DNA from 3 places in the Neobacillus sp. SAB-20_R2A genome. Region 2 is predicted to be linked to each of the others. Evidence: riboswitches for the same ligand, from Rfam matches in the RefSeq annotation. Region 2 holds a riboswitch; each other region holds the start of a gene.
What was found. Region 2 has a riboswitch for thiamine pyrophosphate ahead of tenI (thiazole tautomerase TenI). Riboswitches for the same ligand answer to the same signal wherever they lie in the genome.
Positions count from the first base shown of each region.

Region 1: it holds a riboswitch for thiamine pyrophosphate, as region 2 does, so the genes downstream of both, V5M37_RS12220 (acetylornithine deacetylase) here and tenI (thiazole tautomerase TenI) in region 2, are expected to answer to the same signal.
Region 3: it holds a riboswitch for thiamine pyrophosphate, as region 2 does, so the genes downstream of both, thiC (phosphomethylpyrimidine synthase ThiC) here and tenI (thiazole tautomerase TenI) in region 2, are expected to answer to the same signal.

Region 1 is NZ_CP145895.1:2,493,915-2,503,948, forward strand. It holds gene thiM (hydroxyethylthiazole kinase) at 1-40, shown strand, start outside; gene thiD (bifunctional hydroxymethylpyrimidine kinase/phosphomethylpyrimidine kinase) at 37-849, shown strand; gene thiE (thiamine phosphate synthase) at 846-1,487, shown strand; gene thiW (energy coupling factor transporter S component ThiW) at 1,495-2,004, shown strand; TPP riboswitch at 2,005-2,108, shown strand; gene V5M37_RS12220 (acetylornithine deacetylase) at 2,181-3,470, shown strand; gene tenA (thiaminase II) at 3,476-4,147, shown strand; gene V5M37_RS12230 (ABC transporter ATP-binding protein) at 4,122-4,892, shown strand; gene V5M37_RS12235 (ABC transporter permease) at 4,882-5,649, shown strand; gene V5M37_RS12240 (ABC transporter substrate-binding protein) at 5,673-6,668, shown strand; gene V5M37_RS12245 (protein-glutamine gamma-glutamyltransferase) at 6,740-7,477, opposite strand; gene V5M37_RS12250 (MFS transporter) at 7,693-8,907, opposite strand; gene V5M37_RS12255 (hypothetical protein) at 9,071-9,901, shown strand; gene V5M37_RS12260 (hypothetical protein) at 9,938-10,034, opposite strand, start outside.
Region 2 is NZ_CP145895.1:3,692,996-3,703,029, reverse strand. It holds gene V5M37_RS17925 (response regulator transcription factor) at 1-78, opposite strand, end outside; gene V5M37_RS17920 (MGDG synthase family glycosyltransferase) at 317-1,477, shown strand; gene V5M37_RS17915 (TVP38/TMEM64 family protein) at 1,500-2,165, shown strand; gene V5M37_RS17910 (polysaccharide deacetylase family protein) at 2,182-2,871, shown strand; gene V5M37_RS17905 (MarR family winged helix-turn-helix transcriptional regulator) at 3,016-3,438, shown strand; gene V5M37_RS17900 (MFS transporter) at 3,485-4,816, shown strand; gene V5M37_RS17895 (PaaI family thioesterase) at 4,853-5,299, shown strand; gene V5M37_RS17890 (hypothetical protein) at 5,377-5,676, opposite strand; gene V5M37_RS17885 (zinc-binding dehydrogenase) at 5,803-6,093, shown strand; gene V5M37_RS17880 (histidine kinase N-terminal domain-containing protein) at 6,903-8,009, opposite strand; TPP riboswitch at 8,222-8,331, shown strand; gene tenI (thiazole tautomerase TenI) at 8,393-9,094, shown strand; gene thiO (glycine oxidase ThiO) at 9,078-10,034, shown strand, end outside.
Region 3 is NZ_CP145895.1:5,667,684-5,677,717, reverse strand. It holds gene spoIID (stage II sporulation protein D) at 1-387, shown strand, start outside; gene V5M37_RS27710 (nuclease-related domain-containing protein) at 1,441-2,412, shown strand; gene V5M37_RS27705 (VanZ family protein) at 2,440-2,907, opposite strand; gene V5M37_RS27700 (peptidoglycan DD-metalloendopeptidase family protein) at 3,039-3,896, shown strand; TPP riboswitch at 4,257-4,369, shown strand; gene thiC (phosphomethylpyrimidine synthase ThiC) at 4,523-6,286, shown strand; gene V5M37_RS27690 (penicillin-binding transpeptidase domain-containing protein) at 6,709-8,760, shown strand; gene V5M37_RS27685 (MGMT family protein) at 9,576-9,905, opposite strand.

The DNA.
Region 1 (10,034 bases), 1.2 Mb from region 2:
TTCTTCCATAAAAAAATTAACAGGAGGAGGGCAAAAATGAAAAAGGCGTTAACGATTGCAGGTTCCGATTCAGGCGGTGGAGCCGGAATTCAGGCGGACCTAAAAACGTTTCAGGAGTTAGAGGTTTTTGGCATGTCCGCATTAACCGCTGTTACAGCGCAAAATACATTAGGTGTCCATGGAGTTTATCCAATGACAGCAGAAGCGGTTATCGAGCAGATGAAAGCCATCGGTGAGGACATGGGGACTGATGCGGTGAAAACGGGTATGTTATTTAATGCGGAAATTATTGAAGCTGTATCTGTTAATCTTACAAAATATCATTGGGATAATGTTGTTGTCGATCCTGTAATGATCGCAAAAGGCGGGGCTTCCTTGCTGCAAATTGAAGCAATTTCTGCGATGCAGAAATTTTTAATGCCGCTTGCCAAAGTGGTTACCCCGAATATTCCAGAGGCTGAGGTCCTAACCGGGATGTCTATACGTACAGCAGAAGATAAGAAGGAGGCAGCAAAAAAATTACATGCCTTAGGGGTGCAAAACGTTGTGTTGAAAGGCGGCCATGATGAAAACCCTTCAGAATCAACAGACCTCCTCTTCGATGGAAAAGAATTCTATACTTTTACGAGTAAGCGAATTCCGACTAAGAACACACACGGCACTGGCTGCACTTTTTCAGCAGCGATTACTGCTGAACTGGCTAAGGGAGCAGATGTATATCAAGCGGTCATCAAGGCGAAGGATTTTATTCAGGCTGCAATTGAAGATGGGATTGCGATTGGACAGGGACATGGGCCGACAAACCATGGGGCTTACCGGAAAAGGATCATGGAGATGGTCCAATCATGATAAACTTACGAGAAGCCTTGAAAGTATATTTTATTATGGGAACAGCCAATTGCAGGAAGGACCCGGTTGAGGTATTGAAAGAAGCCATCGCCGGAGGAATTACCTTTTTTCAATTTCGGGAAAAAGGCGAAGGGGCTTTAATCGGGGAAGAAAAATATGCTCTTGCGAAAAAACTGCAAAGCCTATGCAAAGAACACAGAATTCCGTTTATCGTTAATGATGATCTTGAACTGGCAATCGCGCTTGACGCAGATGGGGTTCATATTGGTCAGGAGGATGAACCGGCTGTAACAGTCAGAAATCAAATTGGCGATAATAAAATTCTTGGTGTATCCGTTCATACACCGGAGGAGGCCGAAGAAGCACTTAGCGCTGGTGCCGATTATTTCGGAATTGGACCGGTTTATCCAACAAAAACGAAGGCCGATGCAAAGCCATCAAGAGGGACTGCACTGATCGAGGAACTGCGAAGTCAAGGAATTGCTGTACCGATTGTTGGAATTGGCGGGATTACAAGTGAAAATGCGGCAACTGTCGTGGAAGCCGGAGCGGATGGCGTTTCAGTTATTACCGCCATCAGCCTTGCCGATTCACCGCACTTAGCTGCAAAGGCTTTGCGAAAAAGTGTAGGGGAGTGAAGAGATCATGAAAAAAACGTATAAGCTTACGTTAACTGCTATGATGATTGCGATGGGGACTCTTTCAAGTAATTTGGTCGTGATTCCGATTGGCTTTACAAAGGTTTTTCCAATGCAGCATTTTTTAAACGTTCTTTCCGCGGTTCTGTTGGGCCCTTATTATGCCGTGGCCCAGGCCTTTTGTGTTTCCCTGCTTCGGAATATGATGGGCACAGGTTCGCTTTTTGCGTTTCCTGGAAGTATGGTCGGGGCATTTCTAGCCGGACTATTATTTTGGAAAACTAGAAAAATCTACTTTGCTGTTATAGGAGAAGTTATTGGGACGGGAATTCTTGGAGCATTGCTTTCCTATCCTATTGCAACCCTAATCCTCGGGCAGAAAGCAACTCTATTCGGGTTTATCCCATTATTTATTTTCAGTTCCTTTGCCGGAGCACTGCTTGGATTTGTGATTTTAACGATTTTCTTAAGGAAGAAAGTGCGGCTTGGCGAGAAAAATATCACAGTAACTAAATAGAACCTTCACTGGGGGAAGCCTAAAAGGCTTGAGATGGGCACAGCTCCGAACCCTTTGAACCTGAACTGGATGATTCCAGCGGAGGGAAGTGGACCGTCAGAACCCACTCTTACCTTTGCTATAAAGAGTGGGTGTTATTTTTTTAAAACCTAGAATAAATTTAGGAGGCTTTAGGAATGGTTGGTCTGGAAAATTTAATAGAAACGATCGGACAAGAAGTGGAAGCTAGGGAAGCCGAACTGCTTAAACTTTTGAGCGACCTAATTGCGTTTCCGACTGAAAGTCCTCCGGCCCGGAATACAACGGGAATCCAGGAGTTTCTTAAAAGCTATTTAGGAGACATGGGATTTCAAACCGATATGTGGGAAGTATATCCTGGGGATTCGAATGTGGTTGGAATTTTAAAGGGTGAATCCTCCGAGCAATATAGCAGCTTAATTGTCAACGGACATGTGGATGTTGCTGAGGTTGGCGACGAAAAGGAATGGGGGGCGGACCCGTTTTCTGCCAGAATCAAGGATTCCTATATATATGGACGCGGTGTTGCCGACATGAAAGGCGGTATTGCCGCATCCCTCATTGCTATAAAACTTTTAAAAGAGCTTGAGGTTCCGCTTAAAGGAGATTTGCAATTTCAGTCTGTTATTGGAGAAGAAGTTGGCGAGGCAGGAACGCTTGCTTGTTTGGAAAGGGGCTATTCTGCTGACTATGCAGTGGTAGTTGACACAAGCGATTTACATATTCAAGGGCAGGGCGGCGTCATAACCGGCTGGATAACGATTCAAAGCAAAGAAACCTATCATGATGGGATGAGGAGAAGGCTGATTCATGCCGGCGGAGGCATCAATGGTGCCAGTGCGATTGAAAAAATGACGAAAATCATCGAAGGCCTTCAAGACCTTGAACGCCACTGGGCTGTGACAAAGAGTTACGAAGGTTTTCCACCAGGTATGAATACAATTAATCCTGCTGTAATCGAGGGCGGAAGGCATGCTGCGTTTGTTGCCGACCGCTGCGCCTTGTGGGTTACCGTTCATTTCTACCCAGATGAAGATTACGAAGAGATTATAAAGGAGATTGAGCAGCATATTGGTGCAGTGGCAGCTGCGGATCCATGGCTTCGTGACAATCCACCGGAATTTGTTTGGGGCGGTAAATCTATGATAATCGATCGTGGTGAAATATTTCCTTCCTTGGAGCTTGATGTGGACCATTCAGGAACCCGAATGCTGGCAAGCGCCTTTGAAAAAACGCTTATGAAAAAGCCTGTACTCGATATGTCAACGACGGTAACAGATGCAGGCTGGCTTGGCCGTGCAGGAATTCCGACAGTTATTTTTGGGCCGGGAAAACTAGAGGATGCCCATGCTGTTAATGAGAAGGTCGAGATTCGGCAATTGTTAGACTTTACAAAAGTGTTAGCTCAATTTATTGCTGTCTGGTGCAACACACGAAAGGGGGAGTAAAGCCAATGAAATTTTCTGATCGGCTTTTTGAAAAAGTTAAGGGAATTTGGGAGAAAACACATAAGCATCCATTCGTAGTCGGGTTGGGACGTGGCGATCTTCCGGTCGAATCTTTTATCCGCTATATGAAGCAGGACTACGTGTTTCTTATTGACTATTCAAAGTTGTTTGCGTTTGGAACGGTGAAGGCGAGAGATGTTGAGACCATGGCAGCTTTTGCAAAGCTTTTAGATGAAACCTTACATGGTGAAATGGACCTTCACCGCGAGTATGCGAAACGGTTTGGAATTTCGGAACAGGATCTTGAAGGCACCGAAGCTACTCCGATTAATTTAGCTTACACCCGCTACATGTTAAATGTGGCTCAAAATGGTTCTTTGGAGGAATTAATATCAAGTCTGCTGCCATGTATGTGGAGCTATTGGGAAATCGGTAAAATGCTAGCAGAAAACTATCAAAACTCTAGCGATCATCTATTATACGGCGACTGGGTGAAAATGTACTCTTCTGATGAATTTGGGTCGCTGGCTCTCTGGCTAATCGATTTGTTAGATAAATTAACGGAAGGAAAACCAGAGCGAGAATTGGCGGTTTTAGAAGAGCATTTTCTCACCACATCCAGGTTTGAGTATATGTTCTGGGACATGGTCTATGAGGGAGGAGATTGGCCTGTCTAATTCAAATATGTTACACATCGAAGATTTAACATATACATTTGATAGGGATATGCAGCCGATTTTTCAACAGCTTTCGCTCGATTTAAAGGCGGGGGAGTTTGTTTCCCTTATTGGCCCAAGCGGGTCAGGGAAAAGTACACTTTTTAAATTAATTACCGGACTGCTTAAACCGGGCCAGGGAAAAATACAAATTGCTGGGAATCTATCCTCAGGCAGACTAGGAAAAGTTGGCTATATGCCGCAAAAAGATTTACTGCTGCCTTGGCGGACGGTAATGGAAAACGTGCTGTTGCCCTCAGAAATCGCGAAAGAGGACAAGCGGGAAAAGTCACACGAAATCCGTGCTTGGTTATCCCGTTTTGGCCTTAAGGAATATGAGAATGCTTATCCAGATGAATTATCAGGGGGAATGAAACAGCGTGTCGCCTTTTTACGGACCATTATGACAGGCAGGGAACTTTTATTGTTGGATGAACCGTTTGGGGCGCTGGATTCGTTAACGAAACGAACCATGCATAGCTGGTTATTGGGGCTATGGGGTGAGCTTCAAAAGACCGTCCTGTTCATCACACATGATCTCGAGGAGGCAATTCTATTAAGCGATAGAATTCTTCTCCTTCAAAATAGAGGAGTCCTGGAATACAAGGTCAACCTGCCAAGACCACGAAATTCAGAATCTATTTATCAACCAGAGTTTATTTCAATGCGTAAAGAATTGGAGCGGCTGATACAACATGAGGAGTAAATGGAAAAGATGGGCCGGAGAATACGGTTTGTTTTTGCTGACGGCCATTTGTTTAATCAGTATTTGGCAGTGGGTAGTTGAAGCTGGAATGGTGCCTTCATTTATATTGCCTGCACCTACGGCAATCGGCGAGTCACTTGTGAATAATCGTGAGATTCTTTTGGGCGAGCATTTACCGGCGACATTCTTAGAGGTTTTGATTGGCTTTGGACTTTCGCTTATAGGAGGGCTGCTTTTAGGCGTTAGTATGCATTTTTCTAAGATATTAGAAAAAGTGCTTTATCCTTTTCTAATCATCTCTCAAACGATCCCGATGATTGCCATTTCTCCAATTTTTATCATGTGGTTTGGCTACACGATATGGAGCAAGGTTGCTGTGACAATATTGGTAGCTTTTTTCCCAATCGTTGTGAGTACTTATGACGGGTTGAAGGCGGGCGGAAGCGAATATCGTGAATTACTGTTAACAATGGGGGCCGGACGCTGGACAATTTTTAAAAAGGTGCAGGTTCCGATGGCCTTGCCATCCATCATGTCCGGTTTGAAGATGGCGGTGGTTTATTGTGTCGTCGGCGCCACTATCGGAGAGTGGCTGGGGGCAAGTGAAGGGCTGGGCTATTTTAGCCGGAGGATGTCTTCAAACCTCCAGTCAGATTCAGTCTTTGCAGCTATTTTTCTGCTTTCTTTAATGGGAATTGTATTGTTTTTGTTGATAAGCTTACTAGAAAAAAAGTTAATTAAAAATAAGATTCGTTAATTTGCTGAAAGGAAGTTATTATTGTGAAAAAAAGTTTATTGGTTATGGTGAGTTTGCTGCTTCTGTTAGTTAGCGCATGCGGGAAGGCAGGGGCCGATAAGTCCCCCGTTAAAGAGGAGGGCCTCCAGAAAGTCAGCTTGATGCTTGACTGGTATCCGAATGCCGTTCACTCGTTTCTTTTCGCAGCACAGGAAAAAGGCTATTTCAAAAAACAAGGTCTGGATGTCGACATTCAAATGCCTGCAGACACGAACGATCCTTTAAAACTTGTGGCCGCTGGTAAATTTGACATGGCGATCAGTTACCAGCCGCAGGTATTAGTAGCACGTGGAGAGGATATTCCTGTCCGGTCATTCGCTGCTCTCGTTAGACATCCGCTTAACCAATTAATGGTTGCAGCCGATAGCCCGATTCAATCACCGAAGGATTTGGCTGGACGGACCATCGGCTATCCATCGATTCCCTTAGATGAGGCGATCATTCAAACGATGGTAAAGGAAGATGGCGGAGATGCGGGAAAGATAAAAATGGTCGATGTCGGCTGGGACTTGATTCCGGCGATGGCTACGAAAAAAACCGATGCCTTGATTGGCGGCTATATCAATCATGAGAAATTATTGCTTGATAAAGAGGGACACCCAATGCGTACGTTAAATCCAGCAGATTATGGTGTTCCAGACTATTATGAATTGGTGCTGGTAGGAAGTGAAAAAGGGTTAAAGGAAAAACCTGAAGTATTTAAGAAGTTTATGGCTGCCATAAGAGATGGACAAAAATATGTTGCGGACCATCCGGAAGAGGGGCTGTCCATTCTATTAAAGCATGAAGACAAATCATCGCCACTGGAAAAGGACATCGAGACTAAGAGCCTCGAAATTCTGCTGCCGTTGATGGATGCAGGAGATAAACCATTCGGCTACCAGGATTCTGTAGTCTGGGAACATGCTGCTAAATGGCTAAAGGATACCAAAATCATCAATAAAGATATTAAACCAGAAGATGCCTATATTAACTTTTAATAAATAATAATCTTGATGTCATGGTCAGGCACCGTAAGTGGACAAATGTCCACGCGCGGTGCCTGAAACCATTAATGATATGTTAGAAAATATGAATAATTTGGGCGAGAGATCATGTTCATCAGGTAGGCTGAGTGGTTGGGGCTGGGTTTTCGTTTTTTGTTTAGGAAGTCGATAATGACTTTGGCGTTTCGGATACCGATTCCGTGGCCATAGTATTGATCGCCGCCAAAATAGATGACATTTTCCGCTCTCCAATGTGGTTCCTTTGGACTGAAATCTGGATTGTTGAAATGAAGAGCATCTCCTGGTAAATAATCATCACCGAATTTTTGGTAGATCGGCAAATCCTCATCAAATTGCCAGTCCATTAAATATAGGCGTTCAAACAGCAAATCAAACCGCGTTCTGCCAATTGAATAAAGGGTAGCAATATATAAAACAATGGCTATAGCAGTGGAACACTCAAAAGCATATAGCTTTCCGTTTTTTAAGATGTCTAGAATAGCAGTCGAAGGACTTGCCCCTGGCTTCAGTAGGAACCCTCCGTTGCCGAGCCGGTCCCAATATTTTTTATTGCAGATTGCATAGGTAAAGGTTGTAAATATTGCTCCGCTCTTGTTCAGTTCGCGGGCAGCTCTCATCGTATTGGACCGAAAAGTCAGTTCGAATTTAAGCTGCTCCATGGTTTGATACGAATAAACCTCTTCATAAGCAGTCATTTGTTTTATTATTTTACGCTGCTCTTGGTTGGTGATTTGTTTATAAAGCTCCTCAGCCTTAACAACCTGATTATTGATACGAATCATATTTTCCCCCCCCGAAATCAGATATCAGCCTACCTTTAGATTATGAATAATCCCTAGTTGTGACACTTAAAATAAATTCTCCACTGCCTAGTTTGAAAAACAAAAAGTTGGGATAAAAACCCCAACTTTTTAAGAGCAATTTCCATATTATGCGTCCGTCTCAGGGGGACATTGTAAACAAGAGGTGCCTGACATCTTCGTACGTAGTAAAACCTTCATTGAGATACCTTCATAGACACTTTCAAGGATTTCATGTACATGAGCAGAAAGACGAGGGCGCTCATGAATCTAAATACAGTGCTGATGTTGAGGGCGGTTATGATTCCGCCGATTTCGAGCAGCCAGATGCCGATTTGCGGTGCGATGAAGGCGACGAAGGAGAGGAGAACGTTGTAAGTGGTAATGCAATAGGTTCTCTTTTCCTTCGGTGATTGCTCAAGCAATAGGTTAAACAACAGCAGCACGGTCCCTGATACAAAGAATCCCGAAGTCATGCTGACAAACGTTAAATAGTAAAGGTTCGTAGATATAGCATTTAAGAAAGGTGCAGTAGCCATTCCAGCTGCCACCCACACAAGCATTAATGTATTGGATTTTTGATCGGCCCATTTTTTCCAGAGCGGATAGGAAAAAATTTGTACTAGCTGATTCGCAACAGAGAAAATACTAATCCACAGAATCGTGGCATGAGCATATTTTACGTTATAAATATTGAATAGACCCCAAGCCATTTGCCAAGTGAAATTAAAACAAAGGGCAGCAATCAGAAACCATTTATAGCCCCGGTCCTTAAAAATTGACCAATCCATCGAAGAATTCTTCGGTTCCTTCACCTGTTTTGCCTTGATCGTTTCCTTATGCTTCATTAAGAAAACAACTTCCAGTACACCAAAGGTAAAGGCCATAAAAAATAAGGTCTGGTATGCAGCCGCGTTATCTGTTTCTTTCTTCATGACAATCCCGATAATCAGTGTTGTTACCATTCCTACCAACGTTAAAAGCCGGTTACGGTCGCTGAAAAATGTACCTCTTCGTTCTTCGGAAATCATCCCGCTGATTAATGTCTGCCAGCCTACGTTTGAAATGGTACCGGGAACATTCATTAAGGCAATAATCAATAAAAATGTCCATGCCTGCATGGATGACTGCAAATAAACCACACCAATGAGCAACAAAAACAATACCCTTGCCCATAGAACGGATAAGGCAACGGTTTTCTTTTGCTCTTCCAACCGATTTAGGATAACAGCAGCAGGAATGGTCATAATGAGGGCGACAAGCGGCGGCAGAGAACTGATTAATCCGACCTGATAATTGCTTGCCCCAAGGATGGAAATGGCGAATATAGGAAAATAGTTGCTTGCCAAGTTTGTCGCAACTGTCGAAACCATTCCATGATATATGCTGATTTTTTCATTATAAGTACGCATCTGTCTCCACCGTTCATCTTTAAATATACAAAGCTATTATACATCCAAAAATCTTCGTTGCACTAAGTATTTTTCAAAAAATAAACCCATCATCACTATCGCTGTTTTTAGGCCAGTCAAGAAGAACATGCTATAATAAAATACAAATTAATAGTGGAAGGATGTGCAATATTTGACAGCACAGCAGTCTCAATTGACGAAAAAGAAGTCAACCCAATACATACCGCCAATGGGAGAATATGAGAGCTTTCAAAGTGAAGAGGATTTTAAAGGGAAGTTGAAGGAATGGGGGTTGTCAGCAGCAAAAAAAGAATTTTGGTATAAGGACAGAGGATTTCAATGCCTGGTAAGCATAAAAGGCTATGAAATGTACGGAAATCAAAACTACACCCTTGTAATAGAATTTTCAGATGGAACCCTTAGCTGTATTCACCCGGCTTATTTAAAGGAAATGCAGCAGGCAAGTTTCGGGAAGGAAAGCATGCTTACGCTTGAGGATCGGGATGTGAAGGTAGAGGAAGCAGATACCACAGTTAGTGAGGAGGAATCTGCAAAAATCGACCTGGAAAGTAAAGCAGAAACAAAGGAAATCAACACCCAAGCCGAGCCGGCCAAACCGGCAAAAGTGAAAGAGGCTAAACCTAAAAAGGAAAAGGCGCCTAAAATAGAGCTGCCTGCAGATAAAGTGCATTTTACAGCCACTGTGAAGCAGTTTGCCCTGACTTACAATGCTTTTAATGAGGAAAACGATGAAGTCGTTGTCCTTGAAAATGTCCAAATCGTCCAGGAAAACCCTCTCGAACTTGGTCTAGCCTGGTGCAGCCACAGCAAAACATTGAAAAAGTTTGAGCTTGCCCCTGGGGATATGCTCGAATTCGATGGGAAGGTGGCCGCAAAAAAACTAGCAAAAGGGAAGGACGCGGCGGAGGAGTTCACTGTCGAAGTGCCAGTCTTATATAAAATTAATAATCCTTCAAAAATAACGAAACAATAAAAACAGGGACCTATATTGGTCCCCATTTTTTTCGGTTCAATTTGGAAAATACATTTCCATACGGTCACAGCCCTTGCGTAACATGAAGTAGTTTTGAAAATCAGTATTTAGTGATACAGTTTCATAATCCTTA
Region 2 (10,034 bases):
TTCATTCGTAAGATAAATCCCGATTAAATCACGAATTTCCTTTTCATCATCAATAACGAGGATGGTTTCTTGAGCCATGTAAACCTCTCCTTTCTAACTTCCTAAAGTTTACTCCATTCCCCTTAAGAAAAAACAATAGAAATTCTGAAGAATTTCTGAAGTTTACCTTTATATCTTAAGAAAATCTTCAGAAGGAATGGCATTTTTCCTTAAGAAGTTTTTTGTAACATTATTGGTGTGATAGCCCGCTAATTGATGTGGGCACCTAAAAACCATAGAACAAAAACACTTCAACAATATAAAGGAGTGGAGATGAATGAAAGATAAAATTTTAATTTTAACAGGTAATTATGGTGATGGTCATATTAAAGTAGCTCAAGCGCTGCATGAAGCGATTGCGGTTCGATATCCTGATTTAGAACCGGTGATTGTTGATTTTATGGAATGGGTTCATCCTTATTCTAATCAAGTGAGTCGGTTTCTCTACCTACAGGGCGTGAAAAAATTCCCGCATCTGTATGGCTTTATTTATCAAAAAACTCGCAAGGCGAACACTTTTTCTAAAATGATGAAGTCGATTTTCTCTACCGGACTCGGGCGGATGTTAGCACTGCTGGAGGAAGTGAAACCGACTGTTGTAGTCAGTACGTTTCCTTTGGCAGCGGCAGTGATGTCCAAGTTGAAATCCTTCGGTTTAATTGATATTCCAATCGTCACAGCTATTACAGACCATACCAATCATAGCTGCTGGATTTATCCCTATACGGATCAATATATTGTTGGCTCTAAGCTGGTCCGTGATTCTCTGGTTGGTTTAGGCGTTGAAGAAAATCGCATCGCCGATACGGGAATTCCGATTCGGCAGCAATTTTCTCAGTTCATCGAACAGGAGGAAATTTTTCGAAAATATGATTTAGATCAGCACCTGCCTACAGTATTAGTCATGGGCGGCGGCTGCGGGATGATTGGTGATGGAAATTCCACCATACAGGAGATTGATGCATTACCGAATCCGGTACAATTAATCATTGTTTGTGGGCATAACGACAAGCTTCGTTTGCAATTAAAGGAAAAACTGAAGAATTCCAAGCATCGTATCCATCTCACTGGTTATATTAACTACGTTCATGAGTTAATGGCTATTTCTGATTTAATGATTACAAAGCCGGGCGGAGTCACAACGTTTGAAGCCATTGCAATGGAATTACCGATGCTTCTGTATAAACCAATCCCCGGTCAAGAACAGGATAACGCCAGATTTTTAGTTCAAGCAGGGGTGGCCGTTCAAGCTAAAACGGACCGTGATTTAAGCAAGCATTTGTCTAAATTACTAAGCAATCACGACCTGCTTCAACAGATGAGCGAGAATTCAAAACGATTTCATCCGAAAGAATCTGCGTTTGCATCAGCCGAAGTGATTAAGAAAACAAAAGAAAACAATAGCAGCCTGCAGAATCTAATCTATCTATTTGGTTGATTAGCCGCTAAGAAGGTGAAACATGGAGAATGTAATGAAAGAATCATCCAACATAAAAAATCCAATGGCTCGTTTACTATCATTTGGAAGCTTGTTGATATTTTTACTACTAACCGGACTTTATTTATATTTCCTTCATACAGGAACGGCAAAAGAATGGCTGGAATCTATCCGCCATCTAGGGTTTTTCGGAATCATCCTGGGGATTATGATTCAAACAGTTGTCAATGTCATACCGGCACCCGGCGAATTCGTTTCGCTTTTTCTGATTGAAATATACGGACCCATTGCGGGAGGTTTGTATTCCTGGATTGGCGGAATCGCTGGGGCAGTCCTTGCCTATTATTTATCTAATTGGATTGCCCGGCCAATCATTGAACCTTTGGCCAAGCCTTACTTGGAAAAAATAGATCGCTGGCTGCAAAGACGAGGCGATGCAGGACTTTTGTTCATCCGTTTTGTCCCATTGGTGCCGTATCATTTTATCAACTATGCGGCAGGTATATTAGGAGTAAACAAAAGGGCTTTTATCTGGACAACAGCCTTGGGGATATTGCCCTATACGATTTCGGTAAGCAGCCTATTTGCAGGGCTGCGATATGGAAAATTGATGCCGTTTATCCTTGGCGGCACACTGTTTATTTTATCAACTGTGTTAAGTTTGGTTTTTAAAAGAAAGTTGGATTAAAAGGGGCGATTGAAGGATGTTTAACATCGTTCTTCTCATTTGTAGTTTTCTTTTTATATATTGGTTAATTCCTTATTCTCTAACGGCGGGATTTGGGATTGGTGTGTTAAAACGGAAATGTGCCTCTGAAAAAATTGCCTTTACCTTTGACGACGGTCCGAATCCGATTTATACCCCACAGCTCTTGGACTTGTTAAAAATAAATAATATAAAAGCAACATTTTTTGTCGTGGCGTCCAAAGCGGAACAATACCCGGAGTTAATCGAAAGAATGCAAGCAGAGGGACATTTAATTGGCATTCATAATTACGTTCATAAGTCTAACTGGATCATGGATCCATGGATGGTTCGGCGCCAGTTAGACAAGAGTGCTGCCGTCATTGAAAGAATTACGGGAGAACGGCCGATCTATTATCGTCCGCCGTGGGGATTGTTAAATGTATTTGATTTTTTTCTTTTGAATCGATATAAAATCATTCTATGGTCGTTGATGGCAGAGGATTGGCGCAGTAAAGGCGGCAGTGAGAAAGTAGAAAAAAGGCTTTTACATGGAATGAAAAATGGTGACGTCATCCTTTTGCATGATTGTGGAAAAACCATTGGTGCGGATGAAGAGGCTCCCGTGAATACCATTCATGCATTAAAAGCTGTTTTTAAAGAGGTCTCAAGCCGAGGTATTTCTTGTGTAAGAATTGATCAAATATAGCCGGAAATATCGACCAACTCCATCGGTAAGAGTTGGTTTTTTCGTTACCCAAATCATTTGCATACAAATCACTTGTATACAAATGAATTTGGGTATGTTATATTCTTACTAATCAGAAAATTTGAATAATAGTGGTGGTGAATTATGGAAAAAGCCGATATCTGTGTTCATTTTCTACTTGGAAAAGCATTGCAAAAGGTGAATCAAGTAAGTAAATCCAAATTATCCCCGTACGGTGTGACACCAGTTCAATATGCACTGCTTCGTCAGCTGTGGAGAAAGGATGGACAATTTAGTTTTGAATTAGCTGAACGACTTCTGCTAGACAGTGCGACCATAACAGGGATTATCGACCGCTTGGAACAAAACGGTTTTATCGAAAGGCGAGTGGACTCCAATGATCGTCGCAACAAGCTAGTATTTCTGACGGAAAGAGGAAAATCGCTGGAAGTACCACTATGTCAGAAGATGGATGAGATGAATGAGGAAGTGATGTCTAGTTTAAAGGTTGAAGAGATTCAGCGATTTAAAAGAATACTTTATGACATTGGAATTGCGAACAAATAAAGAAGTTTTGAAAAATAGAAATTTAATTGCAAAGGATGGTTTCAACTTGAACGATAGAATTATTATCCCCGTATGGGCAATCGGGTCATTTTTGGTCCTCATGAATACGACGATGTTCAACGTTGCCCTGCCAACCATCATACACGAATTACACATAACAGCCGGTGAAGGCTCCTGGATTGTGTCAGGGTATTCCATTGTGTTTGCCTTATCAACAGTCATCTTCAGCCGATTATCCGATTATGTGCCGATTCGGAAGCTGCTGTTCGTTGGTCTTATCCTACTTGGGGCGGCATCCATCGTAGGCTTTTTCACGCATAGTTTTGGTATTCTTATGGCTGCTCGTTTGATACAGGCAAGCGGTGCCGGTGCCGTGCCAGGATTAGGTATTGTCTTGGCAAGCCGTTACGTGCCGTTCGAGCGCCGTGGACGGGCCATTACCATTATCGCATCAGGGACATCTCTTGCTTTTGCTTTGGGACCAGTGATTGGCGGAGTAATCACCCAGTTTATTGGCTGGAATGGACTTTTTCTTATCACCTGCATGGTTATTCCATTGGTACCGGTATTGTGGAAGCTATTGCCACCAGAAATCCCCACTGAATTCAGATTTGATATTTCCGGCGCAGCCCTTACTGCCATTGCAGTGGTATCACTGTTGATTTGCGTCATGCAATTGTCCCTATGGTTTCTACTCCTAAGTTTTGGTGCACTCACCGTGAACATATGGCACTTACGCAAGGCGAAAAATCCATTTGTACTCCCCAAACTGTTTCTGCATCATGGTTACCGAAAACTTCTTGTTGTTAGTTTTTGTGCTTTTATACTGAATATGTCAATGCTCTTTATGCTGCCTTTATTGTTGGCAGATGGGTTTCATTTGCCTGCAGGAGCTGTAGGATTGATGATGTGTCCAGGATCACTATTATCTGCCATTATGATTAGGCGGGTCGGAAGTTGGATTGACCGGTATGGCAATTATCGCTTCCTGATAATCGGGCATTTTCTCATGGCCGCAAGTATGATCTTTATGACAATGCTGGTACAGGTATCGCCTTACATCGTAATGTTTGGCTATATCATATTCGCTCCGGCTCTTTCGACGATAATATCTGCTTTATCCAATGAGGTATCTCGCATTTTAGCCAAGGATCAGATTGGTTCTGGTATGGGGTTAAGTCAACTCAGCCAATTCTTTGGAGGGTCATTAGCAGTCGCAATTTGTGGCGTATTAATCAGCTGGCAAGCGAAAATACCTTTCATTTCCTCATTTCAGCACATTTATTTGCTGTTAATAGTCGTTCTCGTAGGTTCTCTCTTCATCCTTATCTGGTATGGAAAGAGGGCACATAAAGGAGAAATCAATATTCAAGTTTAATAGAATCTAATAAAAATAATTTGGAAGGTGAATTTTGTGAGTCGCTTAGAAGGTATGAAGAAAATGATGACAGGTGAAGTACCTATTGCACCAGTTGCGGAAGTACTTGGGTTTCAAGTGGTAGAGGTGGAGGAAGGCAGAGTTGTGATTGAAATGGAAGCTTCTGATCGATTACATAACCCAATGGGGACGCTGCACGGCGGGATTCTGTGTGACATTGCGGATGCTGCGATGGGATATGCTTTTGTCACAACGCTCTCAGATGACGAACTGTTTACGACAGTTGAAATTAAATTTAATTTCCTTAAACCGATTTTTAAATCGAAGCTTCGAGCAGAGGGGAAACTGATTAAGAAAGGCTCTACAGTGGGATTGCTGGAATGTCATGTATATGATGAAAAGGGAAGTCTAGTAGGGCATTCTACTAGTACATGTATGATATTAAAAGGAAATCCGGAACGAAAGCGAGTTCAGCTAAAATAAAACATGGGGACGGTTCTCATGCTTCCAAAACATGAAAACCGTCCCCGTGCGTCACCACTTGTGAATTTTGGTGGGGATTAATCGTAGCGGACTTGGTCTTCTCCTTCCACAATTAACTCCAATTCTGTTAAAAAGTTGAGTTGAAGCGGTGCCGGTAAACGCTCGATTATATCACTGATTTCAGGAAGATTTTCTGCATCATCGATAGTGGCTGGCGGTTCCAATTGCTGAAACCAAATCTTTAATTCGTCAATAAACTCATAAAAATGCCTTTCAAACCGTTCGGCACATTCTTCGCTTTCATCCTCTGAAGCTTTCTTCATCATTTCCCAATCCAGAAGGGCAGCCTCCAATTTCTCGTAAACACGATTTATCACATCATCACTCCTTGGCTATTAGTATCTAAGCGAAAGCTTAACAACAAGGCGTTCCTTGAACAAATACTGCTATGGTTTTGAGTATACAGAAGCAATCCTTTTAAGACAAAGGATTCGTCACTTGTTATGACTTTTGGTCTAATTCGTAATGGAATTTTCGTTCATGTAGGAGGTTCAGGGGCTCAAATGTTTCAAGCAATGACACTGTGGCCTTGGTTCTCCCTCTTTGGAAATAAAAAAATGGGCAGCTTTTTACAGAGGCAGAACCAAAGCGATTTAAATTTCATAAAAGAGCTTATCGAAGTTGGAAAAATTACACCAGTCATTGATAAAAGGTTTAAATTAAGTGAAATTCATGAAGCATTCAAGTATTTCGAACAAGGGCATGCTCAAGGTAAGGTAGTTATTACAATTTGAAAACTATTAATTTGACGTAAGCGAGTGCATCTTTCAATAGTTCGGTCGCATAAGAAAGCTATGAGCCCGAACTGTTGAATCATTAAAAAGTACGGTATCATAGAAAGGTTATATGCGCCCGAACCGTTGATACATAGAAAAGTTCGGTATCATAGAAAGGTTATATACGCCCGAACCGTTGAATTATAGAAAAGTACGGTATCATAGAAAGGCTATATGCGCCCGAACCGTTGAAACATAGAAAAGTACGGTATCATAGAAAGGTTATATGCGCCCGAACTGATGAATCATAGAGAAGTTTGGTCGCATAGAAAGGTTCTATGCACCCGAACTGATGAATCATGAAAGATTGCGGTATCATAGAAAGGCTATATGTACCCGAACTGATGAATCATAGAAAAGTTCGGTATCATAGAAAGGTTATATGCGCCCGAACTGATGAATCATAGAGAAGTTTGGTCGCATAGAAAGGTTCTATGCACCCGAACTGATGAATCATAGAAAAGTTCGGTATCATAGAAAGGTTCTATGCGCCCGAACCGTTGAATCATAGAAAAGTTTGGTATCATAGAAAGGCTATATGCACCCGAACTAATGAAACATAGAAAAGTTTGGTCGCATAGAAAGGTTCTATGCACCCGAACTGATGAATCATAGAAAAGTTCGGTATCATAGAAAGGTTTTATGGGCCCGAACCGTTGAATCCATAATAGTTGGGCATCATAGAAAGACAAAATGCGCCCGACCAGCTTATTTTAACTGGTTTCTTTTTTTACAAAAAAAAACCGCCTTGGCGGTGCTTTTGAATTCTAATTATGTTTAATAGGAAATGTAAGTTGAAAGGTAGTTAAGTGATTATCTGACATACATTCTATTTCACCGTGATGTTTCTCAACAATATTCTTACAAACGAATAAGCCGATACCGGTACCTAGTTTCTTAGTAGTGAAGAAGGGTTCGAAAATTAAATGTACTGCTTCAGGATCGATAGTGGGGCCATTATTAGAAATACGAATTTTGATTTGGTGATCATCTATATTTGTTTGGATATCAATTTTCCGCAGATTTTCTTCTTCACACACAGCGTCAACTGCATTTATTAATAGGTTTAGAAAAACTTGTTTTAACTCATTCCTATCGCCAGTAATACAAATATCAGCATCGATATTTGTATGAATTTGGACATTGCCATCGACGATGCTTGGATAGAGGAAATCAAGCACATCTTCTATTAATAAATGGATGGTAATGTCTTCATTCTGGCTTTCTGCCAGCGTGTTTAGTTTTGATGTATGAAGGAACTGAGTAATCCTGAACTTAAGTTGATCTAATTCTTGGCTGACGACATCTAAATATGGTAGATTAGGATGCTCGTGCTTTAATAGTTTTATAAAGCCCATAACGGAAGTGAGCGGGTTGCGAAATTCATGAACAAAGCTAGAAGACATTTGTCCAAGAATCGCCAACCGGTCCTTATGTGTTTGAGAAATAAATAAATTTTGTTCTTGTAGTTTCTTATCTTTGATTTCGGTGTACTTAGAAACAGCGTAGAAACAGAATAAATCAAACTGTTTATTGACCAAGTCAATCGTTGGCTGCAGCTCTTCTGGTATGAGTCCGGAAAGGTTTAAATATTTAATAATTATACTTCTGCCCAGATTTACATTATAAACAAATTCCCCAATATTGACATTAGCCTCGACCCGTTCCAGGGCTACTTTGTGCGCCAATGATTTAACATCTTCATCAGAGAATCCCTTTAAAATTGAATTAGTTATGAGATGGTACATTAAATGACCATTCTTTAATATTAGCTCTGGATTATCCCGGTAATGATGGATAATAATTTGCTCTTCCCAAAAATGTATAAACTTTTGTTCATTCTCAATTAGAAATTGGCCTACTTTTTTATCCATACACAGCCTGCTTTCCACTATATTAAAGTGATTATAGCATAAAAATTTGATGCATGGGGACGGTTCTCGTGCCTCAAAATAGGTGTAAATAAGAAATATTTCAAAGCAATTTGATGAAATGTACGAGCAAATAAAGTTTGAAATGTTTGACTTTTTAGAATAAAATGTTACCATATATCCATATGAGGTAATCTTTTCAAATGAATATGAATCAAATCCGCTAGAGGTGCCTTTTTGAAAAGGCTGAGATTGAAGTGTGACTTCGGGACTCTATGAACCTGATCTGGTTAATGCCAGCGTAGGGAAGTGGACAACGGGATTTTTGGAGAGCAAAATTTTTATTTCTAAATTTCGGCCACTTTCTTACAAAAGGAAGTGGCTTTTTGTTTTGCCTGTTTTGCGCTTCCTTAGACCAGCGAAATCCATTCAAAGGGGGGAGTTGTATTTTTACTAGTCTAAAAGAAAAAGAGTTGCATCTTATATCCAATGGTAAAATGTCGATCCACCAATTGGCTGAAATAGCGAAGGATATTCATCCATTTGTAACTGCGCTACACTTGCGGGAAAAACAAAAATCAGCAAAGGAGCTTTTTCAAGCAGTCGAACTTTTAACAAATGTAAACGTCCCTCTATCAAAAATCGTGATTAACGATCGGGTAGATGTTGCAATCGTGGCAAAGGCCCTTGGTGTTCAATTAGCCTATCATAGTTTAGATACAGCCTGTGTAAAGGAGCATTTTCCTCAACTTAGGGTCGGGACTTCCATTCACTCTTATGAAGAAGGAAAAAATGCAAAGGAGAATGGAGCTGATTTCGTTCTATACGGTCATGTCTTCCCTTCGCAATCAAAACCAGGAAAGACCCCAAAAGGACTAGAGGAATTAACACGGCTGTCACAGCTGAACATTCCCGTGATTGCCATTGGCGGGATAACGCCGGAGAATACGGAAGAGGTCCTACAGGCAGGGGCAACGGGTATCGCTGTCATGTCAGGTGTTTTAGATGCTCGTGACCCCTTATTAGCCGTAAAGTCCTACATACATGCATTTAGAGATGGAGGTGGGAAATATGGATCATACATTTGATGTTGCCATAATTGGAGGTGGTGTTAATGGAGCCTCGATTGCCTATCAGTTATCAAAGCAAGGAAGAAAAGTCATCATTATTGAGAAAGAACAAATCGGCTGCCAAGCATCAAGTGCTGCCGCCGGAATGCTGGCTGCGCAAGCTGAACTTGAACATGACGGTCCATTATTCAAGTTGGCGATAAAAAGTCAAGCAATGTTTTCGGCTCTCGCTAATGAATTATTGGAAACTACTGGTGTGGACATCGAGTTTGTCAATAAAGGGATGTTAAAAATTGCAGAAACCGAAGACATAGCAGAAGAAGTAAAAAAACAAGTCACCTTTCAAAAGAAATGGGATCCAACCATAAAATGGCTGGATGCGAAGGAATTACAAGAAATGGAACCGTCACTTTCACCAAGCGTACCTGGAGCGATGTATCTCCCGAACGACGGGCATGTACAGCCTGCAAAGTTAACGCAGGCGTTCGCAACAGCGGCGGTCCATTTTGGTGCTAAAATACTTGAAAACACCGAAGTGCTATCTTTTCTTTATCAAAACGGTCAGGTGATAGGGGTGCAAACCACGAACGGAACCATCCTTAGTGATAACTTTGTTGTTGCGGCCGGTGCTTGGGCGGCCCAATTAATGCGTGAATCTGGTTTAGAGATGAATATGTATCCTGTTAAAGGTGAATGCTTTTCAGTTAAAACAGAAAGGCCAATTATCAATAGAACCATTTTTTCAGATAAACGTTGCTATCTTGTACCAAAAAAGAATGGAGAAATTTATATTGGTGCGACCATGATTGAACATACATTCGATAAAAAGGTAACAGCAAAAGGGATTTCCACTTTACTGGAAAGAGCAACCCAAATCATACCGCAAATTAAAGAGGCAGCGTGGGAGCGGGTGTGGGCTGGAATTCGGCCACAGACAGGTGATGGACTGCCTTACATT
Region 3 (10,034 bases), 2.0 Mb from region 2:
TTTACCAATCAGAAGGTTGTAACCGTGAAAGAGTTTGAATCACGGTTAGGAGTGAAAATCGGATCAAGTAATGCGCTTGGAAAAATTGTCGCCCGGACCGAGGGCAAGCGCGTGGCCAAGGTTGACTTTAATGGCAAGGTATTGACCGGAAGAAACATCCGCGATAAGTTGGACTTGAAGTCGTCTGACTTTTCGTGGGAACGTAAGGGGAATAATATTGTGATCACAACACGCGGCAATGGCCACGGCGTGGGCATGAGCCAGTACGGCGCGAACGGAATGGCCGCGGAGGGCAAGAACTACAAGGACATCGTCCAGTACTACTACAAGGGCGTCGAGGTGACCTCAGCGGAGAACATGATGTCGACGATTACGGCGAAGAAATAGAGAGTGTGAGTGGAAGCCAGGCGGGTGGGGGTGCCTGGCTTTTTTGGTTTAGGCAGGGGTGGAAAGTAAGTGAGGAAATTTGGAAAGTATTTGATCAAAAAGTGTAAGTAAAATTGTCAAAGTGGAAAGTAAGTGCGCTAAATCGGTAAGTAACTACACTAAATCGGAAAGTATATCCAAATAAATGAAAATTATTTAAAAAAGGTCATTGAAAAGTTACCTGGGCCAGGCTTGCCGCCTGGCTTTTTAGCTGTTTTGGGTAGCGGTTGGAAGGCTGATGCTGCTCTAAAAAGGGTTTGGATAGTAAAAGAGGAAATTTGGAAAGTATTTGATCAAAAAGTATAAGTAAAATCGTAAAAGTGGAAAGTAAGTGCGCTAAACCGGTAAGTAACCACACTAAATCGGAAAGTATATCCAAATAAATGGTAATCTCTCAAAAAAGGTAATTGAAAAGATACCTGGTCCAGGCTCGCCGCCTGGCTTTTTAGCTGTTTTGGGTGGCGCTAGGAAGGGGAGTTCTGTTCTAAAAAGGGTTTGGAAAGTAAAAGAGGAAATTTGGAAAGTATTTGATCAATAAATGTAAGTAAAATCGTTAAAGTGGAAAGTAAGTGCGCTAAACCGGTAAGTAACCACACTAAATCGGAAAGTATATCCAAATAAATGGTAATCTCTCAAAAAAGGTCATTGAAAAGTTACCTGGGCCAGGCTCGCCGCCTGGCTTTTTAGCTGTTTTGGGTAGTGGTTGGAAGGGGAGTACTGTTCTAAAAAGGAGTCGGAAAGTAAATGAGGAAGTTTGGAAAGTATTTGATCAAAAAGTGTAAGTAAAATCGTTAAAGTGGAAAGTAAGTGCGCTAAATTGGTAAGTAACCACACCAAATCGGAAAGTATATCCAAATAAATGGTAATCTCTCAAAAAAGGTCAATGGAAAGTTACCTCGGGCCAGACCTAATTGGATAAAACGCCATAAAAAGTTCAAAAGTTCATGTCGATTTTTGCAGGAAATTGGCAAACAAAAGAGGAAATGTAGGAGCAAATTGAAAGGAGTGGTCCGATTGTTTGCAAAACCTTGTGAAATGTCATTAAGAATCAAGAAATTACAGGCACTTTTTGATGGAAGGATGGATCCCAATCACCCCGATTGGCCGGATTTGGTTCACGAATATAAAAATAGGATGGCAGGGTATCGTGGCGAGAAATCCGTGGACTTTTACTTGAGCATGCTTCCAGAGGCCGACTATCAAATTTACCACGATATCCGCCTGCTTTATGGAAAGTATTACTTTCAAATTGACATCCTGCTACTGTGTGCGATGTTTGGCCTAGCGTTGGAAGTGAAAAATAGGAGCGGGGAGATCCATTTTAAAAGAGAATTAAATCAGGCCTTTTTGCGAAAAAATGGTCAGGAGGAACGCATAAAGAATCCGGTGCTGCAGGCCAAGCTCCAGGCGCGAAAGCTAAACGGGTGGCTGCAAGAGCACCATTTTCCAAACGTTCCAATCCATTATCTTTTTGTAAACAGTAATGAAAAAACCTTAATTACAGCGGAGCACGGGAACGAAGAGATTCTTCGGAATGTATGTAATAGTGAATTTTTAATAGAAAAAATAGAACAAATTAAAGAATTTCAAAAGATAGAGAAGCTAGGCTCCAAGGATTTAAAAAAGGTAAATAAATTACTACTATCGAAGCACACTCCCGATAATCCCGATATATTAAAGCAATTCCACCTGTCTCCTAAAGATATCCCCACTGGTGTGAAGTGCCCCGATTGCCGCTTTCTGCCGATGACTTATCATTCCGGAACCTGGTGGTGCCCGAAGTGTAACGCCAAATCGAAAACTGCCCATATTCCAGCCATCAACGATTATTTTCTTTTAATAAAACCGACTATCACAAATTCTGAGCTAAGAGAGTTTCTCCATATAGATTCGATAAGAGTGGCCAGCCATTTTCTAACGACCGCAGACTTCCCCCATAGTGGTACATTTAAAGACCGTGTTTATCACCATCCCGTATTGCAATAAAAAAACCACCGCCAACCAGCAGTGGTTTTAAGAAACAGACCGAACACGGCCAAGCATCTTCGCCAGACCTGCAAACTTCCCCTTAAACAATGCACCACGAATAAAATAGTAGCAGACGCTGATGCCGAGGAAGTCCTTAAACAGGTCAAATAACGACGCGGAGCGGTATGGATAGAACGATTGGTGGATTTCGTCACTGATGCCGTAGAAGGCCGCAATCAGGGCACAGGCCAAGTTCCAGCCTGGTGTAAAACTGAAACCGGCGACAGCATTGCTGCGCAGGTCAGTGTTACCGCGTCTAAACGTCAAACATGCGAGGACTAGTAATACATATAAAATCGCAAACTCTATTAAATGCAATGATTCTTTAATAGTGTGGTCAATATTCGAATCGGGCAGGCGCACGAAGTGGTCCGACGGCAGGCTCGATTGGATAAAGATGGCTGCCATATAAAGCACGGGCAGGACCCGCAGCACCCATTTTAAAGCCTTCATGAAACAATTCCCCCTAAAAGTTTTTCAAAAAGATGCATAAAAACGCAGGCGATTACAAAAAATAAAATTTTTTTCAGACTAGTGTATATAATTCTAGTTATCTGTTCAGAATGATTGCTGAGGTGATGAAAATGAGAGAGGAAGAAAACAAACGATCTTCTCAAAGTTCCAGCGTAAAACGCTTTTTCAAGAAGCGTTGGGTATTTCCAGCCATCTATATCGCAAGTGCAGCAATCATTTTAACAGGTGTTCTTTGGTATCAGTCCAGTGCAGGAGACTCAGACAAATACGATTACAAGTCTACTGATATTACTGGCAAAAAGACCAACCCGCCTGCAGTTGAAGTTAACTCGGCTTTAGAAAACGTCAAAATGCCGGTGAAGGATGCAGCATCTGCGGTCATCAAGACAAAGTTCTATGATTTCAGCGGGAAAGCTGAAGACCAGGAAGCCGCATTAGTATTCTACGAGAACACATACAATCCGAATACTGGTGTCGACATCACCATGAAGGACGGCGAAACGTTTGATGTATTAGCATCACTCAGCGGAACTGTCACCCGTGTTGAAGAAGACGCGGTGCTTGGAAATGTCATCGAAATTGAACACGACAAAGGTATTGTAACACAATATCAGTCCGTGAAAGACATTAAAGTTGAAGTTGGCGACAAGGTGAAACAGGGAGATGTTCTTGCCAAGGCTGGGCAAAGCATGTTCAATGAAAAAGCTGGAACACACGTCCATTTTGAAATTCGTAAAGATGGCGTCGCGGTTAACCCTAGTAAGTATATCGACAAACCGGTAAGCACTTTACAAGAAGCGACTCCTTCAAACAGCAAGGAATCTATGCAAACAACTCCTAGCGAAAAAAAGCAGCAGGAGTTGGAGGATCCAGCTGGCTCCGACGACCAGTCTTCCGATAAGGAAACAGACGACGGCAAGACCAAAGAAGACGAGTCCACTAACTCAAAAGAAAAGACAAATTCTTAATATTGAAAGTATAAGGGGAAGGGGAGTACTTCCTCTTTTTTTTACGTTTTTTTTCAAAAAAAGAATCCGGCCGAGTGCCAGATTCCGCACATTAAGCAAAAAAATAGGACCCGGCCGATTGCCGGATCCAACACGATATATTAAAAGGGGGGGTTATGAAAAAGTGTGACTGAGATTGTCCTTTTCACACTTTTATCTTACCCTGCAGATATGAACAAACTATGAACAAAAGGTGAAAGTTTGAAAAACAGTTATGAGAATTATCTGTTCCGATAACCACAAAGTTTACCAAAAAGCTTTCCATTTCCAAAAATTTCTGATATATTTTGACTGTAAGATTATAACTTAATATTGTTTGAAATGCTCTACTGGGGGGGTCCGATGGCTCGGACTGAGAGAAGAATGCATAAATTCTTTGACCCTTTGAACCTGATCTGGATTATACCAGCGTAGGGAAGTAGTATCAAAGGTGTCCGTGTTTAATTTGGGTACCGCTACTTTTGGATGAAAAAATCAGGTTCTGTGCAAACAGAACCTTTTTGTATTGTCCTCCATTACTTTCCAGTAATGAACTGCGCTGTAACTCCCAGGGTGCAAAATCAAACCATTTTGAAGGAGGAAGTTACATGCAGAAGCAAGTGGAAGGGAACATCGAGTTAAAATCACAATTCACTGGAAGTAAAAAGGTATATGTCGAAGGGGCAAGACCTGATATTAAGGTTCCGATGAGAGAAATTCAACTTAGTCGAACCGTTGCTGCTTTTGGAGAAGAAGAAAATGAGCCTGTTCGGGTCTATGATACGAGCGGCCCCTACACAGATTCGAATTATCAGGTCGATATTCAAAGCGGACTTCCAGCATTGCGTAAGAATTGGATTCTCGAGCGGAATGATGTGGAGGCTTATGTTGGAAGAGAAATAAAGGCCAAGGATAACGGATACCATGAAGGGGACCAACGTGCAAACCTTGAATGGTATCCCAATGTAAATAAAACACCCCTAAAAGCTAAAACAGGAAAAAATGTTACCCAGATGCATTATGCCAAAAAAGGCATTATTACCCCTGAAATGGAGTACATAGCCATTCGTGAACATAGGGACCCGGAATTTGTTCGTGCGGAAGTTGCCAGCGGGAGAGCGATTATCCCAGCCAATATCAATCACCCGGAAAGCGAACCGATGATTATAGGACGAAACTTTCATGTGAAAATTAATGCAAATATCGGGAATTCGGCTGTTACCTCCTCTATAGAGCAAGAGGTTGAAAAAATGACGTGGGCAACTCGCTGGGGCGCCGATACCATCATGGATTTATCGACCGGAAAAAATATCCACACAACGAGAGAATGGATCATTCGCAATTCTCCCGTACCAGTCGGAACGGTCCCAATCTATCAGGCACTTGAGAAGGTAAATGGGATTGCCGAGAATTTAACATGGGAAATTTACCGCGATACGTTAATTGAACAGGCGGAACAAGGCGTCGACTATTTTACGATCCATGCCGGCGTTTTGCTGCGATATATTCCTTTAACGGCAAAACGGACAACAGGCATTGTATCCCGCGGCGGCTCGATTTTGGCGCAATGGTGCTTGGCTCATCATAAGGAAAATTTCCTCTATACTCATTTTGAAGAAATATGTGAAATCCTGAACCAATATGATATCTCTGTTTCTCTGGGAGACGGGCTCCGTCCAGGCAGTATTGCCGATGCAAATGATGAAGCACAATTCGCAGAGCTTGAAACGCTCGGAGAATTAACAGACATTGCCTGGAAACATGATGTGCAGGTGATGATTGAAGGGCCTGGTCATGTACCGATGCATATGATCAAAGAGAACGTCGATAAGCAAGTGGAAATTTGTAAAGAAGCGCCATTTTATACGTTAGGACCTTTAACCACCGATATCGCACCAGGATATGATCATATTACTTCAGCTATCGGAGCGGCGATGATCGGCTGGTTTGGAACGGCGATGCTCTGTTATGTGACACCCAAAGAGCATCTAGGCTTACCGAACAAAGATGATGTTCGGGAAGGAGTCATTGCTTATAAAATTGCCGCTCATGCCGCTGATTTGGCCAAAGGGCACCCCGGTGCACAAAAAAGAGACAACGCTTTATCGAAAGCCCGTTTCGAATTTAGATGGGAAGACCAGTTTAATCTTTCTTTGGATCCGGAGCGTGCAAGGGAATACCATGACGAAACATTGCCATCGGAGGGGGCAAAAACAGCCCATTTTTGCTCCATGTGCGGGCCAAAGTTCTGTTCGATGAGAATATCACATGACATTCGGGAAAAGGCAGCGAGTAAAGAAGTGGACATCGAAGAAGGCATGAGAAAAAAAGCGGAGGAATTTATTCATGATGGATCAAGAATTTATCGATGAGACGAATTCCATTAAGGTAATAGAAATAACTGAAGAAATCACATCCTAAAACAAAAAATTCATATCTTGGAAAAGGAAATTGAAAACATCCAGCAACATTGCAGGCATCTATTTTCCGAATCCTATGGTATGAGGAAATGCCGAAAGTGCGGTTTCGCAGAAAGCACCTATTATTGATTTCCATTAACCTAGTCACAAAGGAAATCCCGGTTTAATAGCCGGGATTTTTTAATGACGCTATTTTCCTTAGGAGTTTTGTCCTGAAATTGGCGGTGGGGTGTTTTTGTTGCGGTAGATTGTAGGGCTTGGGCATATGTTAAAGAGTCAGCTGATTATACCTAGAATACACGAGGACCTACGTTGCTTTAAAGAGAAATCTGTCTATGGTTGTGTTAAAATGGAAAATAAAGGAGGGGTTTGTCTTGAAAAAAGTTGCTGGGCTTTTGCTTGCGGTCGTGCTGGGGGTTTTGCTAGCCAGCTGCAGCAAGGAGCCAACGCCACAGGATCGATTCTCGGAATACATAGCCTTATGGAATAAGCAAAAGTTTGCAGACATGTATAATTACCTTTCGAATGATGCCAAAAAGAAAATCTCTAAAGATGATTTTACGAACCGCTATAAGAAAATCTACGACGATTTACAGATTACGGACCTCAAGATTGACTTCAAAAAACCGAAAGACGATAAACAGGCGGATAAAGAGCAAGCCAAGTATTCTTTTAGCGCCAAAATGAATAGTGTCGCGGGGCCAATTAATTTTACCGAAGAAGCCCTGTTGAAAAAGGAAAAAAAGGACGATAAGGAAAACTGGTTTGTGGACTGGAACCCGGGGTTCATTTTTCCAAAAATGCAGGAGGGCGACAAGTTGAGCTTGAGCACGGTACCGGCGAAGCGGGGCGAAATCGTTGACCGGAACGGCACGGGGATGGCTGTGAACGGCCAGGTGTACGAGGTCGGAGTGACGGCCGGGGACATTGCGGCGCCGGTGATGGAGCAGCTGGCTTCTTTGTTGAAGATGACGCCGGATCAGGTCGACAAGGCGTTGAAGGCGAGCTGGGTACAGCCGGGGATGTTTGTTCCTTTGAAGAAGGTGTCGATGGACGATTCTGAGCGGATTGCTCAGCTCGTGGCGCTCGAGCCAGTGAAGACGCGCAAGGTGGACGCGCGGATTTATCCGTACAAGGAGGCCGCTGCGCAGCTGATTGGCTATGTCGGTCAGATTACCGCGGATGAGCTCGAGAAGCGGAAGGACAAGGGCTACACGAGCCGCGATGTGATTGGGAAGCGCGGACTGGAGCAGGTGCTGGATGAGCAGCTGAAGGGCCAGAGCGGCGTGAAGATTGTGATTAAGAAGAAGGCCGGCGGCGAGGAAGTGCTCGCCGAAAAGCCGGTTGCTGATGGAAAAAATGTCAAGCTGACCATTGATGCGGATTTGCAGGCGGTGGTGTATGCGGAGATGAGTGGTGGAGCAGGTGCCGCTGGGACCGTGGCTGGAGGAACTGCTGGGGCTGGTGCTCCGGCTGGCGAGGTCGGAACGGCGGCTGCGATGAACCCGGTGACAGGGGAAACACTGGCGCTCGTCAGCAGCCCGTCATTTGACCCGAATCAGGCTGCGCTTGGCTTCTCTGCGGACGAATGGAAGGCGCTGCAGGATGATGCCCGCCAGCCGCTGTTAACGCGCTTTAAACAGGCATTTGCACCTGGGTCTGTGATGAAACCAATTACGGCAGCTGTAGGGCTCGCAAGTGGCGCGATTAAGCCGGACGAGGGTGTGCAGATCCTCGGGCCGAAATGGCAGAAGGATGCATCCTGGGGCGGCTATTTCGTGACCCGGGTGCACGAGGGCAGTCCAATCAATCTCGAAAAAGCGTTGGTGTACTCGGATAATATTTATTTTGCACAGGCCGCGTTGAAAATGGGGAAAGATGGCTTTTCTGATGGCTTGAAAAAGTTTGGCTTTGAAGAGCAGTTACCGTTCGCCTATCCGCTTGAGACTTCAAAGATTGGATCATTGGGAAGCGATATTGCGCTAGCCGACTCAGGTTATGGCCAGGGACAGGTGCAGATGAGCATTGTTCATTTGATGAGCACCTATACGCCATTTGTCAATAATGGCAATATGATTAAGCCGATACTGTTGGATGAAGAGAAGCGCGGGCAGGTGTGGAAGGAAGGCGTTGTTTCTGCAGACAATGCTGGTTTGATTGCAGGGGACTTACGCAAGGTCGTTGGTGATGCCGGAGGAACTGCCCATGCTGCAGAAATGGCCGACAAGCCGCTTGCTGGAAAAACCGGAACAGCGGAATTCAAGCAGAAACAGGGCGAAACCGGGCTCGAGAATGGCTGGTTTATTGGCTGGAACGTCAATTCGCCGAATCTGATGGTGGCCATGATGGTCGAGAACGTAAAAGACAGGGGCGGATCGGGCATTCCGGTAAAAATGGTGAAGAATATTTATATGAAATGGAAATAAGTTAGTGGTTGAAGCACCTGGCCTAGGGGCCAGGTGCCTTTTTTGTGGGGAAAGTACCCGGTTTTGGAGCGCTGAGGCCATTGGAAATTACCTTTTTTTAATTTACTCGCTTTGTTTTTGGGTTTACTCGCTGGATTTGTGAGTTTACTCGCCGACTTTTGATATTTACTCGTCTATTTTTATATTTTACTCGCCTGAATCTAGAATTTACTCGTCAACCCCTATCTCGAGCGACTGAACTTCCCAAAAAAGGTAACTTTTCAATTACCTTTTTGGAGTGATTACCATTAATTTGGATATACTTTCCGATTTGGTGCGTTTACTTTCCAAATGGGGACAAATATTTTCCAGATTCATGATTTTACTTACACTTTTTGGCCGAATACTTACCAGAATACCTGACTTACTTTCCAAACTTATTTTTCAGGGGGAATTCACTCCAAAAAGCCAGGCGGCGAGCCAGGCTTAGGTAACATATGAGATCCTTTTAAAATTTACTCGCTGGATTTTAGGTTTTACTCGTCTAAAGATAGGAATTACTCGTCAACTTTTGACATTTACTCGTCTATTTTTATAATTTACTCGCCTGAATCTAGAATTTACTCGCCAACCCCTATCTCGAGCGACTAAACCACACAAAAAAGGTAACTTTTCAATTACCTTTTTGGAGTGATTACCATTAATTTGGATATACTTTCCGATTTGGTGCGTTTACTTTCCAAATGGGGACAAATACTTTCCACAATCATGTTTTTACTTACACTTTCTAGCCAAATATTTTCCAAAATACCTGATTTACTTTCCTAACCCATTTTTCACGGGGAATCCGAGTGCTCAAGAGCCGGCCGCCACTGATATTTTTCCAGATCAATTACCCCATTCAAACCCACTGCCACGCCCTCGGCCTCGAGCGACAGCCATTGTTCGTTGTAGCCCTCGTCATCCTGCAGGGCGATTTTTCCTTGGGCGTTGACGACCCTGTGCCAAGGCAGGCGGTGTTTCCTGCTCATGGAGTGGAGGACGCGGACGACTTGGCGGGCGGCGCGGGGACTTCCGGCGAGCCCCGCAATTTGTCCGTACGTCATGACTCTCCCCGGGGGGATATTTTTTATAATCGAAATAACTTTTTCCGTAAAAGGTGTCACTGTCATTAAATCCTTTCTTAAATAACTTAACCACATTATATAATATTAAAAACGATTCAATATCACAGGCACTACAGAAAACTCTTTTTCAATGTTACTTACCACATTTCAATGTTTTTTTACCAAAAC